3 regions of the Psychrobacillus sp. FSL K6-1415 genome follow, and region 3 is predicted to be linked to each of the others. Evidence: riboswitches for the same ligand, from Rfam matches in the RefSeq annotation. Region 3 holds a riboswitch; each other region holds the start of a gene.

Region 1 (5,076 bases), 3.2 Mb from region 3:
TGCCGGAAACCAAATTCATAACCTAGCTATTTCGATTGAAGCTCGTTATTTCCAAGCTTTAGGATTAGATAAAGAAATGCCTGAAGGTGGCTACCACGGGCAGGATATTATCGACATCGCAGCTGCTCTTGTTGCAGAACATGGCGAAAAATTTGTATCGATGTCGGATGAAGAACGCTACAAAGCATTCCGTGCACATGGGTTAAAAGTAGAGCTTGCAAAACTTCAAAAAGACTTAGCTGATTTCCGTGTTGGTTTTGATAACTGGTTCTCGGAAACATCTTTATATGAGAACCGTAAAATTGAAGTAGCTTTAGATAAATTACGTGCGAACGGTCATATTTTTGAAAAAGAAGGAGCAACTTGGTTCCGTTCTACTACATTTGGAGACGACAAGGACCGTGTACTTATCAAAAGTGATGGCTCTTTCACATATTTATTGCCCGATATTGCATACCACGAAGATAAATTAGTTCGTGGATTCGATCAATTGATCAACATATGGGGAGCAGATCATCACGGCTATATACCACGTATGAAAGCGGCAATTGAGGCGCTTGGGTATGAGCGTGAAAAACTTGAAGTATCAATTATTCAAATGGTTCAACTATATAAAGACGGCGAAAAAATGAAAATGAGTAAACGTACTGGGAAAGCTGTTACAATGCGTGAGCTTGTGGAAGAAGTAGGTCTAGACGCAGTACGTTACTTCTTCGGTATGCGATCAGGTGATTCACATATGGACTTCGACTTAGACTTAGCTGTTTCTCAATCTAATGAAAACCCAGTGTTCTACGCTCAATATGCACATGCACGTATTTGTTCAATTTTACGATCAGCAGAAACGCAAGGCATGAAAGTGTCGACTGATTCACTTGAATTATTGCAAAGTGAAAAAGAATTAGATTTACTGAAGAAAATTGGTGACTTCCCACAAATAGTTGCAGATGCTGCAAAACTTCGTGCACCTCATCGAATTGCAATTTATATCCAAGAATTAGCTACGACATTCCATAGCTTCTATAATGCGGATAAAGTACTGAATTCGGATAACGTGACGCAATCAGAAGCTCGCCTTGCACTTGTAACAGCAGCACGTCAAACAATCTCAAATGCATTGCGCCTACTGGGTGTATCTGCACCTGAACAAATGTAATCCTAAACCCTCGACCTTGGTTGAGGGTTTTCTTATGCTGTTCATTTGGAATTAATATCCACAACGCGAGTAAGTGCCGCTCAAGAGCAAGTAAGCCTAGCCCGTCCGCAAGTATTTCTATCCTGAACGCAAGTAAAGGTCCGGTGACACCAAGTAAACAACAAAACGAGAGCAAGTAAACGTTAATTCCTCTCTTATATCAGAGCAATCTCCAAATTATCAAGTTGAAAAATTGGAATTAACTTCCTGAACGCAAGTAAAGGTCCGGTGACAGCAAGTAAACAACAAACGAGAGCAAGTAAACGTTAATTCCTCTTTTATATTAAAGCAATCTCCAAATTATCAAGTTAAAAAATTGGTATTAACTTCTTGAACGCAAGTAAATACCTCTCAAGAGCAAGTAAGCCTAGCCTATTCACAAGTATTTCTATCTTGAACGCAAGTAAAAGTCCAGTGACAACAAGTAAACAACAAACGAGAGCAAGTAAACGTTAATTCCTCTTTTATATTAAAGCAATCTCCAAATTATCAAGTTAAAAAATTGGTATTAACTTCTTGAACGCAAGTAAATACCTCTCAAGAGCAAGTAAGCCTAGCCTATTCACAAGTATTTCTATCTTGAACGCAAGTAAAAGTCCAGTGACAACAAGTAAACAACAAACGAGAGCAAGTATATGTTAACTCACCTCTTATGCGAGAGAGATCCCTAGCTATACGAGAGAGATACGCATATGAACGAGAGAGCTCACCTCCAAACCAAAACGCCAACAATAAAAAACGAAGTCGACAGTCATAAAAAATAAGGTATAATGAAGACAAAGCAACATCAATAAATAAATGCATAGAGGTGCTCTAGTTACGGATTGCTAGAGTTAAAAGGGAAGCTGGTTAAAGTCCAGCACGGTCCCGCCACTGTATGTGATGCAACACATCATAAGTCAGAAAACCTGCCTATATGCTTTACGCCCGTTACCTACGAGGATAGGTTTGGTGTAGGTCTGGCTCATTGTGTTTTCGTGCAGATTTATACCTATCTATCTCTCATCAAAAGGATGGGAGATTTTTTATTGGCTTAAATAGGAGGAATGTAAAATGAAGAAATTATGGCAGTTATGGATGACATCCGCTTTAGCAGTTCTATTGCTAGTAGGATGCGGACAAGAAGAAGTTAAACCTGAAGAAAATACAGGAAATACGCAACAAGAAACAGTAGTAGATGAAACAACTTTCCCAATTACAATGACCGATGCAGTCGGTACTGAAATTACATTAGAGGAAGCACCAAAAACAATCGTTTCTATGCAACCAAGTAATACAGAAATTTTATTTGCACTTGGATTAAATGATGAAATTGTTGGAGTTAATGATTACGATAACTACCCAGAAGAAGCGCTTGAAAAAGAGAAAATCGGTGGTATGGAATTCAACGTGGAAAAGATCGTAGCGATGAATCCGGATATTGTATTTGCTCATGAATCTGCCTTGGGTGTGGGTGAAGCTGGATTTCAACAAATTCGCGACGCTGGAGTAAAAGTATACGTAGTGAAAAATGCAACGGACTTCAATGAAACATATACAACAATTGAGGAAATTGGTCGTGCTACTGGTAAATCTGAGGAAGCACAACAAATTGTAGAAGATATGAAAGCAAAAGTAGCAGAAGTTAAAGAGAAAGTAGCAAAAGTAGAAACGAAGAAAACTGTATTCGTTGAAACTTCAGATGTTCCGGAAATTTATACACCTGGTAAAGAAACGTTCATGCAAGAAATCTTAGATATGGTGAATGCTGAGAATATTGCAGCGGATCAAGAAGGCTGGTTTAAAATAGAACCAGAAGAAATTGTTAACCGTAATCCGGACGTAATTATTGTAATGTATAGCTATGTAGAAGGAATTGTGGATAGCGTGAAAGCTCGTGACGGGTTCGATTCTATTACAGCAGTGAAAAACAATGAAGTTATACAAGTAGATGAGAACCTAACAAGTCGTACAGGTCCACGTCTTGCAGAGGGATTAGAAGAAGTAGCGAAAGCAATTTATCCAGAGGCTTTTAGTGAGTAAAGCCTTGATCGGCTACATCTTGTCCATAATAGCTCTTTTTGTAGCAATTTGGCTAGGTGTATCGGTCGGATCCGTAAAGGTACCGATCAGCACATTATGGGATACGGGAGCAGATGCAATCGCGACCAATATCGTTTGGAAAATTCGCATGCCACGTGTGGTGCTTGCAGGACTAGTAGGTGCATCACTAGCCATTGCAGGTGCTGCATTTCAAGGGTTATTAAAAAATCCGCTTGCCGATCCTTATACGTTAGGAGTGTCGTCCGGTGCCTCAGTTGGTGCCGTGGCTACGCTCTTTTTCGGTATTTCGGTGCCGTTTTTAGGAATATTCACATTGCCTGTTTTCAGTATGATTGGGGCTCTAGTTACGATGCTACTTGTTATTACATTTGCCAAGCTAGTCGATCGTTCGATGAAAATGGAAACAATTATTTTGACTGGAATTATTTTTAGTTCTTTTTTAGGTTCTGTAATTTCGTTAATGATTGCATTGACAGGAGAAGAATTGAGACAAATTATTGGATGGCTACTCGGAAGTGTATCAATGCGCGGATGGAGTTTTGTTCAAATGGCATTGCCGTTTGTAGTTATTGGCACGATTTTATTGTGGTTAAACAGAAGAGAGTTAAATGCAATGTTATTTGGAGAAGAACGTGCACAGCATTTAGGGGTCAATGTGAAAAAGCGGAAAATGATGATTTTAATTGGCGGCTCCATGCTGACAGGAACAGCGGTCGCTGTATCTGGAACGATTGGATTCGTAGGGCTTGTCGTTCCGCATATGACAAGGCTATTATTTGGTTCCGATAACCGTCACGTGTTACCACTTAGCTTCATAAATGGAGCAGCATTATTAATCATCTGTGATTTAATGTCTCGTACGATTATTTCTCCAACTGAACTACCGATTGGTGTGATAACTGCATTTATTGGGGCACCAGTTTTTGCATTTATTTTCTTTAGACAACGGAAAAAAGGAGGCATTTAATATGTTACAAGTGAGAAATGTATCGGGTGGATATGATCACAAATTAATCGTTAAAAACGTCTCATTTGAAGTTGGAAAAGGTGAAATGCTTGGAATTCTTGGACCAAATGGAAGCGGAAAATCTACACTACTAAAAGTAATAAGCGGTATTTTACATATGGCGGCCGGAGAAGTTTTGATTGAAGGGAAATCGTTAAGGTCTCATTCATCGAAAGAGCTTGCGAAAAAAATGGCGGTTTTACCACAATTACATAGTCATGCTTTTTCTCATTCTGTGAGAGACACGATCGCACTTGGCCGATATCCCCATCAAAGTGGATTGTTTTCTTCATGGTCGGATGGAGATGAAACGGCGGTTATTGAAGCGATGCAGCTAACAGCGATGGAAAGATACGAGCATCAAATGCTAGACCTATTATCTGGTGGGGAACAACAACGTGTATTTGTTGCCCAAGCACTTGCTCAACAAGCACCTTTACTCCTACTGGACGAACCGACCAATCATCTAGACATTGCACATCAAAAACAATTACTTGATACGATTAAAACACAGGCGATTGAAAAAGGAATCACTATTATTAGTGTATTTCATGATATAAATCTCGCATCTCTATACTGTGATCGTCTGCTATTAATGGATCACGGGGAGGTACAAGTAATAGGCGCACCTCAGGAAGTAGTGAAGAAAGATCAAATTGAATCGGTGTATCAAGCCCGTATTAGTACAAATCCTCACCCTGAACGTCCGAAGCCTCAAATTACAATTCTTCCGGATGTAAATGAAAAGCAGAATGATGAGCTTATCACAGCAGAGAACTTTCAAGTTACGGCAGAATTGGTTATATTTCAAGCTGAAACGCAACTCAAAACA
Region 2 (5,076 bases), 3.6 Mb from region 3:
ACACGCATTCATAAAGCGGCAGCTCGATGGAAAACAGCATACCAAAACCAAGGAATTACTGGGTTAGAAGATTCTCGGAAATATAGTTCTGGTCGCCCACTTGAACGAGAACTAAGTCTCGAGGAAAAGTATGCACGATTAGAAGCGAAGACTCGATTACTTGAGGCAGAGAACGAACTCCTAAAAAAGCTCGATTTACTCGAAAGGCAGATGGTGAAGAAGAAATAAAAATTGCGCCAGAATTAAAATTCGAACTCATTAACCAGATTATTAAAAAGTATGAGTTAAAGCGTATGGTAAGTTATCTTTGCGAGGTAATGGATGTATCTCGATCAGGTTTCTACAATTACTTTGATGAAAAATCCATTCAAAAACGTGCAATTAAAGGCGGTTCGGACGAGGTGGTGAAAAACATCATTTTAAAGGCGTATCATTTCCGAGGACGCAAAAAAGGAGCACGCCAAATTAAAATGACACTCCAAAACCAGTACCAGATTACATATAACTTAAAACGTATTCGCCGCATTATGAAGAAATTTGAGATTGTTTGTCCAATTCGAAAAGCGAATCCCTATCGCCGCATGGCGAAAGCAACAAAAGAACATCGCACATGCCCGAACGAATTGCAGCGCAACTTTAAACAAGGGTTGGCTGGAAAAGTGTTATTAACGGATATCACATATTTAAACTACAGAAGCGGAAAGCGTGCTTATTTATCCACGATTAAAGACGCAGAGACGAATGAAATTTTAGCGTATGAAGTCTCAGATAAAATTACATTAGACATCGCATTAGATACACTTCACCAATTAAGACGTCGTCATTCACATATTCGAAATGATGCCTTTATTCATTCGGATCAGGGATTTCATTACACAAATCCGACCTATCAAAAATTAGTGAAAAAGATGAATCTTGGACAGTCAATGTCACGCCGTGGAAACTGTTGGGACAATGCTCCACAAGAATCATTCTTTGGGCATTTTAAAGATGAAACAAATATAAAAGAATGCGAAACATTAGAAGAAGTAAAACAAGAAGTGAAGTGTTATATGATATATTACAATTATTATAGAGGCCAATGGAATTTAAAAAAGCTGCCGCCTGCAAAATACAGACAGCAGCTTCAACAAGTTGCCTAACCTTTTTCAAAATGTCCTTTACAAAGGGTACAGTTTAAACCTAGGTTCCCCTTTTCTTATTAACTTAATTTTAAGGAAGTATAAAGTGAAGTCAGAATTGTATAGAATCTATTATTTGATACTTAAAACTCCTGAGAGGAAGGGTGGGTAGATTAACAATGAGAAATATGATGTTGGAGCTATATTATATTATTTTAGTCACTTGAAAATAGTGAAGAAATTTTTATACATATGGGACTTTTTATAGATTTCTTGTTTAATAATATATTATCTATTGCTCCTATAAACACAATATGTTAGATTATATAAATGAACTAAACACAATATATAGTATGTTAACGATGAGAAGGTACCTTTATGGTTTAAAAGGGAATTCGGTAAAATGCCGAAGCTGTCCCCGCAACTGTAAGTGTGGACGACTGTTGGAATAGCCACTGCGAGCAATCGTGGGAAGGCCAACAGGAGAGTGAAACACGAGCCAGTAGACCTGCCTTTTCATCGGTAAGCAACACTTTCTTCGGGGGTTGAGAGGTGGGAGCGAAGGCCAATATCTCGAATGCTTGATATGTCTTGTTGTATCCTACACTTTTAATTTTGAGCGATGTCTCAGCCGAAGATGGCTGTGACATCGCTTTTTTGTGCTCTATTTCAAAGGGGAGTATCACATAAATGATTCAATTAAAAAATAGGAGGAATTCAAAATGACAATCATCTCAAACACAACTAAACAAGAAGTATTACATAATCTAATCAAAGAATTTGGGGAGGAAAAAATTGCTCCTCTTATAAAAACACATGAAAGATGGATGCAAAAGCACCCGGACGGTACAATAGCTGCTTGGTCGAAGACAATGTCACTGGAAGCATTAAGCTTTCTAGATGAACAAGAAACTTATTGGACCTTTGTAGCAGCAAGAGTGCATTTAGCAGAGGTTTATGAACAAGTAGCTGAGAGAAGAAGCACAACTGCGGATGCAGTGTATACAAAATTTGCTAGTAATGTTCAACTGTTAAGTGAAAAAGGAATTTATGACAAACATCTTAAACAAGCATACTCCCAGCAAGAATTAGAGCAGCTATCTGAAGTTCTCGTACAGGAAAGAGATTATTTATTTACTTATATCGGCGTCAAAACACTATTGGATCGGTATGTAGCGAAGGACTTTGATAAAACAATTGTAGAACTGCCTCAGGAACGTTGGCTTATTATTGCTATGACACTTATGAAAGACGAGCAAGAAAATCGTTTAGAAAAAATAAAAGAATCATATTGGGCAATGAGTAATTTATATATGACAGTAGCAACACCAACACTTTCAAATGCCGGTAAACCTCATGGTCAGCTTTCTAGTTGTTTTATCGACACGGTAGACGATAGTCTTCAAGGTATCTACGATAGCAATACGGATGTAGCGACTCTTTCGAAATTTGGTGGCGGCATTGGTGTTTATATGGGTAAGGTGCGTAGCCGAGGGTCTTCCATTAGAGGTTTTGTTGGTGCTTCAAGCGGTGTACTTCCTTGGATTAAACAACTCAATAACACTGCAGTAAGTGTAGATCAGCTTGGTCAGCGTCAAGGTGCGGTGGCTGTTTATTTAGATGTTTGGCATAAAGATATTTTTACATTTTTAGATTTACGCTTAAATAACGGGGATGAACGCTTGAGAGCTCACGATATTTTTACTGGGGTGTGCTTGCCAGATTTATTTATGGAAAAAGTGGATGCTAGAGAGGAATGGCATTTATTTGACCCGCAAGAAGTTCGTCAGCTAAAGGGCTATTCGTTAGAAGATTTTTATGATGAGAAACGTGGAGATGGTTCCTTCCGCCAAAAATATGAGGAATGTGTAATCGATCATCGTTTGTCTCGAGAAACAGTTCCTGCTATCGATTTGATGAAGCGAATTATGCGCTCTCAGCTAGAGACGGGTGTTCCGTTTATGTTTTACCGCGATGAGGTCAATCGTAGCAATCCAAATAAACATGCCGGGATGATTTATAGTAGTAATCTTTGTACAGAAATTTTTCAAAATCAAAGCGCAACAACATTCGAGTCCATTCAAATAGAGGACGATATAATTGTCACTCGTCGTAAGCCAGGGGACTTTGTCGTATGTAATTTATCTTCTATAAATTTAGGACGAGCAGTTCCAGCTGATGTTTTGGAAAAGCTTATAAAAATTCAGGTTCGAATGCTTGATAACGTGATTGACCTAAACATGATACCAGTTCCTCAAGCAGAACGGACGAATTCTAGATATAGAGGAATCGGTTTAGGAACGTTTGGATGGCATCATTTACTCGCACTTAAGAATATTCGCTGGGAATCAGATGAAGCTGTAGAGCTTGCAGATGCATTATACGAAAAAATTGCATACTTAACGATTAAAGCATCTGCGGAGCTTGCAGTAGAAAAAGGGGCATATCCATTATTTGAAGGATCAGATTGGCAAACGGGAGTCTATTTTGACAAGCGCGGGTACGAGAGCGAATCATGGAATGAACTACGAGAGCAAGTGAGTAATAATGGATTACGCAATGGTTATTTAATGGCAGTTGCTCCGAATTCGTCGACATCCATCATAGCTGGAAGTACTGCAAGTATCGATCCTATTTTCCAAAAGTCTTACTCGGAAGAGAAGAAGGATTATAAAATTCCGGTTACTGTACCAGATTTGAATTCTGAAACTACATGGTATTACAAATCAGCCTATTTCATCGATCAGCATTGGACACTTAAACAAAATGCTGCACGCGGACGCCATATAGACCAAGGCGTTTCGTTAAACCTATACGTGCAAAATACGATCAAAGCAAAAGAATTATTAGATTTACACTTAGATGCCTGGAATAGTCGACTGAAAACAACTTATTACGTTCGTTCTACATCTGTAGAATTAATAGATTGTGAGTCTTGTTCAAGCTAATGAAAGCTATCATTTGTTATCTAAGCTATAGCGGAAATACTGAGGAAGTCGCGGAACTATTGAAAGAGCAATTAAAAGCTAGCGATATCGATATAGATATGCATAGCATTGGCTATGGAGTGGTACCGAATTTGTTTGAATATGATCTTATTTTTATTGGAACTTTTACTTGGGATAGGGGAAGTACACCAGAGGAAATGAAGGACTTTGCAAAAGAAGTTGGAGGTAAGCCAAATAATGTCTATGTATTCGGCTCTGGCGACACACAGTTTGGCGGAGATGAACTGTTTTGTAATGCTGTAGAAAAATTAGTTAATTTCTATAACAGTGGTTATCCAGGTTTAAAAATTGAGCAATCACCAAGAGGTAGCCAGGAGCAGCTGGTAAGTAAATGGTTAGAAGGAGTTTTGGAACATGCAGAAGGCAAAAACATTAGATCCTAGAAATCCAAATAAATCGACAGGAATTTTCAATGGTAGGTCAAGTGGAATATTAAATTGGAACGATATTGCATATCCCCACTGGCATAAGATGTACAAGCGTTTGTTAGGTAACTACTGGCAGGCAGATGAGATCAATATGTCAAACGATATTAAGCAGTTCGCGAGCCTTAGTACATCAGAACAAGATGCTTATTTGAAGATTATTGGCTTGCTTGCAACATTGGATGCACCTCAAACACGCACTGCTCTGCTATTGTCGTTATACGCAACCGATTCGTCGGTTCAATCGATTATGGCAGTCATAGCGCAACAGGAAGCGGTACATAATGAAAGCTATTCCTATGTTTTATCTTCTATAGTATCGCTGGATCAACAAAATAAGGCATTCGAATTTGGAAGAACAGACAAAATTTTACTCAAGCGTAATCAAAATATCGCGAAGTATTATAATGACTTCGTAGAAAACCCGACTACAGAAAATATATTAAAAACACTAACGTACACAACTCTGCTAGAAGGTTTATTTTTCTATTCAGGCTTTGCCTACTTCTATAATCTTGCCAG
Region 3 (5,076 bases):
GTGTGAACAGCAACGGCACAGTCGTATCCTTTTGCTTTTAAGTCTTCATATAATTGCACCATCTCACCGATTGGAGGCTGTGAAGTTTTTGGATGAACCTTTGCTTTGCGTAACTTGTCGTAAAATTCGTCATGCGTCATTTCAATTGTTTCTTTAAAAGCACCATCTTCAAATACGATATTCAAGGGAAGGACATAAATATTATGTTTTTCAATGAAAGTTGGGTCTAATAAAGCGGCGGTATCAGTAATCCAAGCAACTTTTTTCTTCATAATTTTAAGGGCTCCTTTTTTGCAATCCTATTAGCGCTAATTTACATCAGACTTAATATTAGCAATAGTGTTATATGTCATATTTTGTAGGTATTTCGGAGCCTAGTACATATTTTGAACATAATTTCAAAGGAGAGTGAATCATGAAGCAAACATTACCACAGGAGGTACATAAATTAATGCAAGTGTTTTTGCAGTTATTGAACACATATTTAACTAAGGATTTAATTGAAGGAATCTATATTTATGGTTCTACTGCAATAGGCGCATTTGAACAGGAGAAAAGCGATATTGACTTTATTGTGTTATTGAAGCGAACAGCAAATAAAAATGAAATAGAAATTCTGGACGATATTCATGTTCAATTAACAAATGAAAACCTTGGAGCACGTATGGATGGAATGTATATTTTAAAAGACGACGTAGGGAAAACAAATAGTGTCTTAGCTCCCTATCCTTACTATTCGGATGGAAGTCTAGAGGTTGGTCATTGGGATATTAATCATATAACCTGGTGGATTTTAAAGGAGTACGGAAATGTACTACAAGGAACACCAATTATAGAACTTGGCATTGCTACTAAATGGGAAGATGTTTTCAATACATTAAAATATAATATTAATGAATATTGGTACAGTAAGGCAAAAGAAATAAGGGGTTCAGTTTCAGATGAAATGGTGGAATTTGCTACGACAACTATTTGTAGAATTCTATACTCTTTAGATAAAAAAGAGATTATTTCAAAGGAAATAGCATTAGAAAACGGAATAGACACATTGCCTGAACGGTGGAAACCTTTATTGATGGAGGGTCTAAGAATACGTTCATCTAGACAAACTGAGTCATTATTTAATACAGAAAGTTTCCGTGCAGAAGCTTGCCGAGATTTTGTTTTTTTTGCGCATGAATTATGTAATGATAAATATTTCCTGGAGGTATAAGAATGGAGTTTAGACAATTAGTAGGTAAAGATGCGAGTGCGTATTGGAAGTTAAGACTAGAAGCATTGCAAAATAGTCCAGAAGCTTTTGGCACGAGCTATGAGGAAGCGATTCTACGGGACAATCCAATTGAACGAGTAAAAGATAATTTTAAAGTAAAGGAAAATTATACATTTGGAGCTTTCGAACAACATACATTAATTGGTGTAGTTACTCTATTACAAGAAAGTACTTTAAAGATGAGGCATAGAGCTAATATTTTCGCTATGTATATTAGTCCAAAGGCCCGAGGAAAAGGTATTGGCAAGGCGTTAATGGAGATGGCAATTGAACATGCCAAAGAAAGTGAAGAAATTCAAAAGATAAACCTATCTGTCGTATCAAGCAATAAGGCAGCCAAGAATCTGTATCTTCAATTAGGTTTTAAAGTATTTGGTACAGAAGAGATGGCATTAAAGATAGGGGATACTTATTACGAAGAACAGCATATGTCACTTATTTTAGAATAGAGGGTGGAATTATTATGACTAAAAAACCAGAAGTGAAATATCCGATGTTTCAAGCACCAGTACGTTCTATTTTTGAAAAGTTCTCTCGTGAGAAGGATGTTGCGTTAGTTTACGGAGAGCCCATTGTTATGGAGAATAAGCAGGTATTACCTGTTGCCAAAGTAAACTATTTTGTGGGAGGAGGAAGTGGTGGGCAATTGGATGAAGAGCAGGCTGTGTCAATTGGACAAGGAGAAGGAGGCGGAGGTATTTTTTCCATTAAGCCAATTGGGGTATATGAGATTACTGATAAAAAAGTTATATTCAAGCCTATCCTTCCCGTTAAATTGATGCTCACATTCGTTGCGGTTATGTCGTTTGGTTTAGTTTTACTTATAAAGAAAAAACGTTGACTTTACTGTGCAACGTTTTTTCTTTGTTTGTACCACTGATATAATGTTAGTAACAGTATAGCAACAATTGCCCCGGATGTATCCAATATGACATCCTGAAGGGAAGCCGTCCGACCGATTGTAAAAGATTGACGAAATTCATCAGCGATGGCAAGAAACATAGTAATTACGACCACGGTGGCCTTTCGATACTTAATTCTTGATAGTGCAATATAGATGGCTAAAGCAATTACTCCAAAATAAATGAAATGTGTTCCTTTTCGTATCAAAAATTCTAAAAATGCATAGTAACCACGCTCTTCCACCGAAACGAGAATACCCCAATATGGAACTTGAAATATAGAAAGAAAAGACTCTAAAGGTTTGTTAGGTAGCCATGCCTTTAAAACTTCCTGCATAGATTGCTGTTCAGCTGTTTGTCCTGATGCTAAAAATACAACAACAAGTAAAAGTAAAAGAGGTATAAGTTTTTTCATATACTGACATTAGCATAAAAATGAGGAATTTTCATGTGTGAAATTGTTGTTACAGTTAGCGAGATGGCTATGGTACACTGGTGGTAAGTGAATAATTTTCGCAGGGAAAAGGTGCTAACTTGTTAGCTTAATTTGGGAATTCGGTTAAAATCCGAAGCTGTTTCCGCAACTGTAAATGCTGATGAAATAAGAAAAATACCACTGTTGATTAGTCAATGGGAAGGTTCTTAGAGTAAATGGATGCATGAGCCAGGAGACCAGCCTTTTCTTGAACGTATAGATACTCTTCGGAAGTTAAGGGATTGTACGGCACGTTTCTATTTTTCTTTTTTATTTTCTCGATAAATAGGTATCACGCCGCCCTAATTTGGGTGGCGTTTTTTTGTGCTGTTAACTAACTAAGTATTGTATGCCGGAAAGTTCACAAACGAGAGGAGAGGAGGAAAAAAGATGAAAAAAGATATCCGCTATATTTGTTATCCATTTATGCGTGAGACAGCTTCTACTGTAGATTTTGAAATTCGAACAGATTCATTGACTACACGAATTGGATTAGCGGCATCTTTGACCAAGGATGTACCAAAGGTTTACGAGGATCTAATGTATTTGGCGCCAATGGCTTACCATTTAAACGGGTCCGTTCGAGGTAAGGTTGCTATAACAGAAGGTGATTTACAGTTTCTAAGTGATATGTACGACTTCTATGTGGAGGAAGTAAAAGGAAGAGTAGATATATTTGTACTACCACAAGGAACAACTGCAGCTTGTGAATTACACGTTTGTAGAAGTGAAGCAAAGAAGTCAGTTAGAGCTCTACATAAAGTTTCATTAGAAAGGGAAGTACCTGAGATTTTATTTGACTATGCACAGTTATTGGCAAACGTGTTGTTTGCTATGGCTGTTTATGTTAATAAACATCATGCTGTGGAAGAAATTCAATTTGTCAGTAAGTCGTATCCAATGAGAAAAAAGAAGCAAAAGGAGGAATAATAATATGAAGAAAAGTCATGTATTTAATTGGTTAGCAGTGCTGCTATTTTCGTTCTTACTTGTTGGCTGTTCTGCAGAAGAAACAACAAATGTAGAGAAACAAGAGGAAGTAGTAGATGAAGTAAAAGAATACACAGTAACTGATGATGCAGGTAATGAGGTTGCATTTAAAGAAGTACCCGAAACGATTGTTTCTCTTCAGCCAAGCAATACAGAAATTCTTTTTGCGTTAGGAGTAGGGGATAAAATTGTAGGTGCAACAGAATATGATACATATCCAGCGGAAGCGCTTGAAATTGAACGAGTATCTGATTCAGTTGCATTTAATGCGGAACGAATTACAGAACTGAACCCAGACGTAGTAATCGCTTATACAATCGGTCAAGAAGAGGCTTTACAACTATTAGAGGAAGCTGGATTAAAAGTCTTTGTTATTGAGTCTGCGACTTCTTTTGAGGATGTATACGGAGATATCGAGCAGCTGGCTACAGTAATGGGAGTTGAGGAAAAAGGGCAGGAAATTATTTCTTCAATTCAAACTACTATTCAAGAAGTTCAAGAAAAAGTGGAAACTGCTGCCTCATTAAAAAAAGTATATTATGAAATTAGCCCATCGCCAGATATTTATACAACGGGAAGTAAAACATTCCAGCAAGAAATTTTAGCTGCAGCATCTGTCGACAATGTGTTTAGCGATCAAGAAGGATGGATTAGTGTATCAGAAGAAGATGTTATTGCCAAAAATCCAGAAATTATTTTAACAACTTCAAATTATATAGAAGATGCAACTGGCGAGATTAAATCTCGTGCAGGTTGGGACAAGATCCGAGCTGTACAAAGTGATTCAGTATTTTTAGTAGACGGTGACGTTATATCTAGACCTGGGCCGCGTATTGGTGAAGCAGTAGAACTGGTTGCTAAAACAGTGTACCCGGAATTATTTAAATAACATTTTAAACTTGTCCTAAATTTGCAACAATTTTTTTTAGGAAATGAGAACTATATAATACATGGAAACCCGAGGGATTTGTGCTCCTCGGGTCTTTGTTATTATTTAATCGGTATCCAAATTTCTGAATAACAGTTTGGGCTAGTAGGGTCGTCAGTAGAATATACTTCTAACTCTGGTGTTCCTGCTGGCTCATATGGATTGGATGGAAACCACTCGGAATATATTTGTTTCCATGTATTTTGCATGGCATCTGGCATCGCACCGTGTACCTCGAACACAACCCACTTAGATGCCGGAATTGTAATAGCTGATAAATTTTCTGGTACTTCGCCAACATAATCTGCTGCAATCCAATAATCGATTAAGCTATTCTCTTGATATGCTTCGTCTGCAACGCAAACACCAAGTACACCTTTAATTGCTCCGTTGTTTAATTGGAATAGCAAATCATCTGTTCCGTCCGCATTTACATCATCCCAAAACAAAGGAATACCTTGTGTATTTTCTCCGTTCTTACAATTGTATCTTCTTTTCACTCCAACAG

What was found. Region 3 has a riboswitch for cobalamin ahead of MKY60_RS19005 (hypothetical protein). Riboswitches for the same ligand answer to the same signal wherever they lie in the genome.
Region 1: another riboswitch for cobalamin. It lies ahead of MKY60_RS03350 (ABC transporter substrate-binding protein); the one in region 3 lies ahead of MKY60_RS19005 (hypothetical protein).
Region 2: another riboswitch for cobalamin. It lies ahead of MKY60_RS01370 (ribonucleoside-diphosphate reductase subunit alpha); the one in region 3 lies ahead of MKY60_RS19005 (hypothetical protein).

What each region holds. Positions count from the first base shown of each region.
Region 1 is NZ_JBBOOQ010000001.1:681,364-686,439, forward strand. Features, by position in the region: gene argS (arginine--tRNA ligase) at 1-1,156, shown strand, start outside; cobalamin riboswitch at 1,985-2,125, shown strand; gene MKY60_RS03350 (ABC transporter substrate-binding protein) at 2,249-3,217, shown strand; gene MKY60_RS03355 (FecCD family ABC transporter permease) at 3,222-4,205, shown strand; gene MKY60_RS03360 (adenosylcobinamide amidohydrolase) at 4,207-5,076, shown strand, end outside.
Region 2 is NZ_JBBOOQ010000001.1:270,227-275,302, forward strand. Features, by position in the region: one part of gene MKY60_RS01365 (IS3 family transposase) at 1-196, shown strand, start outside; one part of gene MKY60_RS01365 (IS3 family transposase) at 196-1,142, shown strand; cobalamin riboswitch at 1,473-1,651, shown strand; gene MKY60_RS01370 (ribonucleoside-diphosphate reductase subunit alpha) at 1,844-4,069, shown strand; gene MKY60_RS01375 (flavodoxin) at 4,069-4,512, shown strand; gene MKY60_RS01380 (ribonucleotide-diphosphate reductase subunit beta) at 4,484-5,076, shown strand, end outside.
Region 3 is NZ_JBBOOQ010000001.1:3,872,689-3,877,764, reverse strand. Features, by position in the region: gene MKY60_RS19030 (DegV family protein) at 1-272, opposite strand, end outside; gene MKY60_RS19025 (aminoglycoside adenylyltransferase domain-containing protein) at 416-1,213, shown strand; gene MKY60_RS19020 (GNAT family N-acetyltransferase) at 1,216-1,722, shown strand; gene MKY60_RS19015 (hypothetical protein) at 1,737-2,114, shown strand; gene MKY60_RS19010 (VanZ family protein) at 2,117-2,590, opposite strand; cobalamin riboswitch at 2,683-2,870, shown strand; gene MKY60_RS19005 (hypothetical protein) at 3,041-3,580, shown strand; gene MKY60_RS19000 (ABC transporter substrate-binding protein) at 3,585-4,529, shown strand; gene MKY60_RS18995 (AraC family transcriptional regulator) at 4,631-5,076, opposite strand, start outside.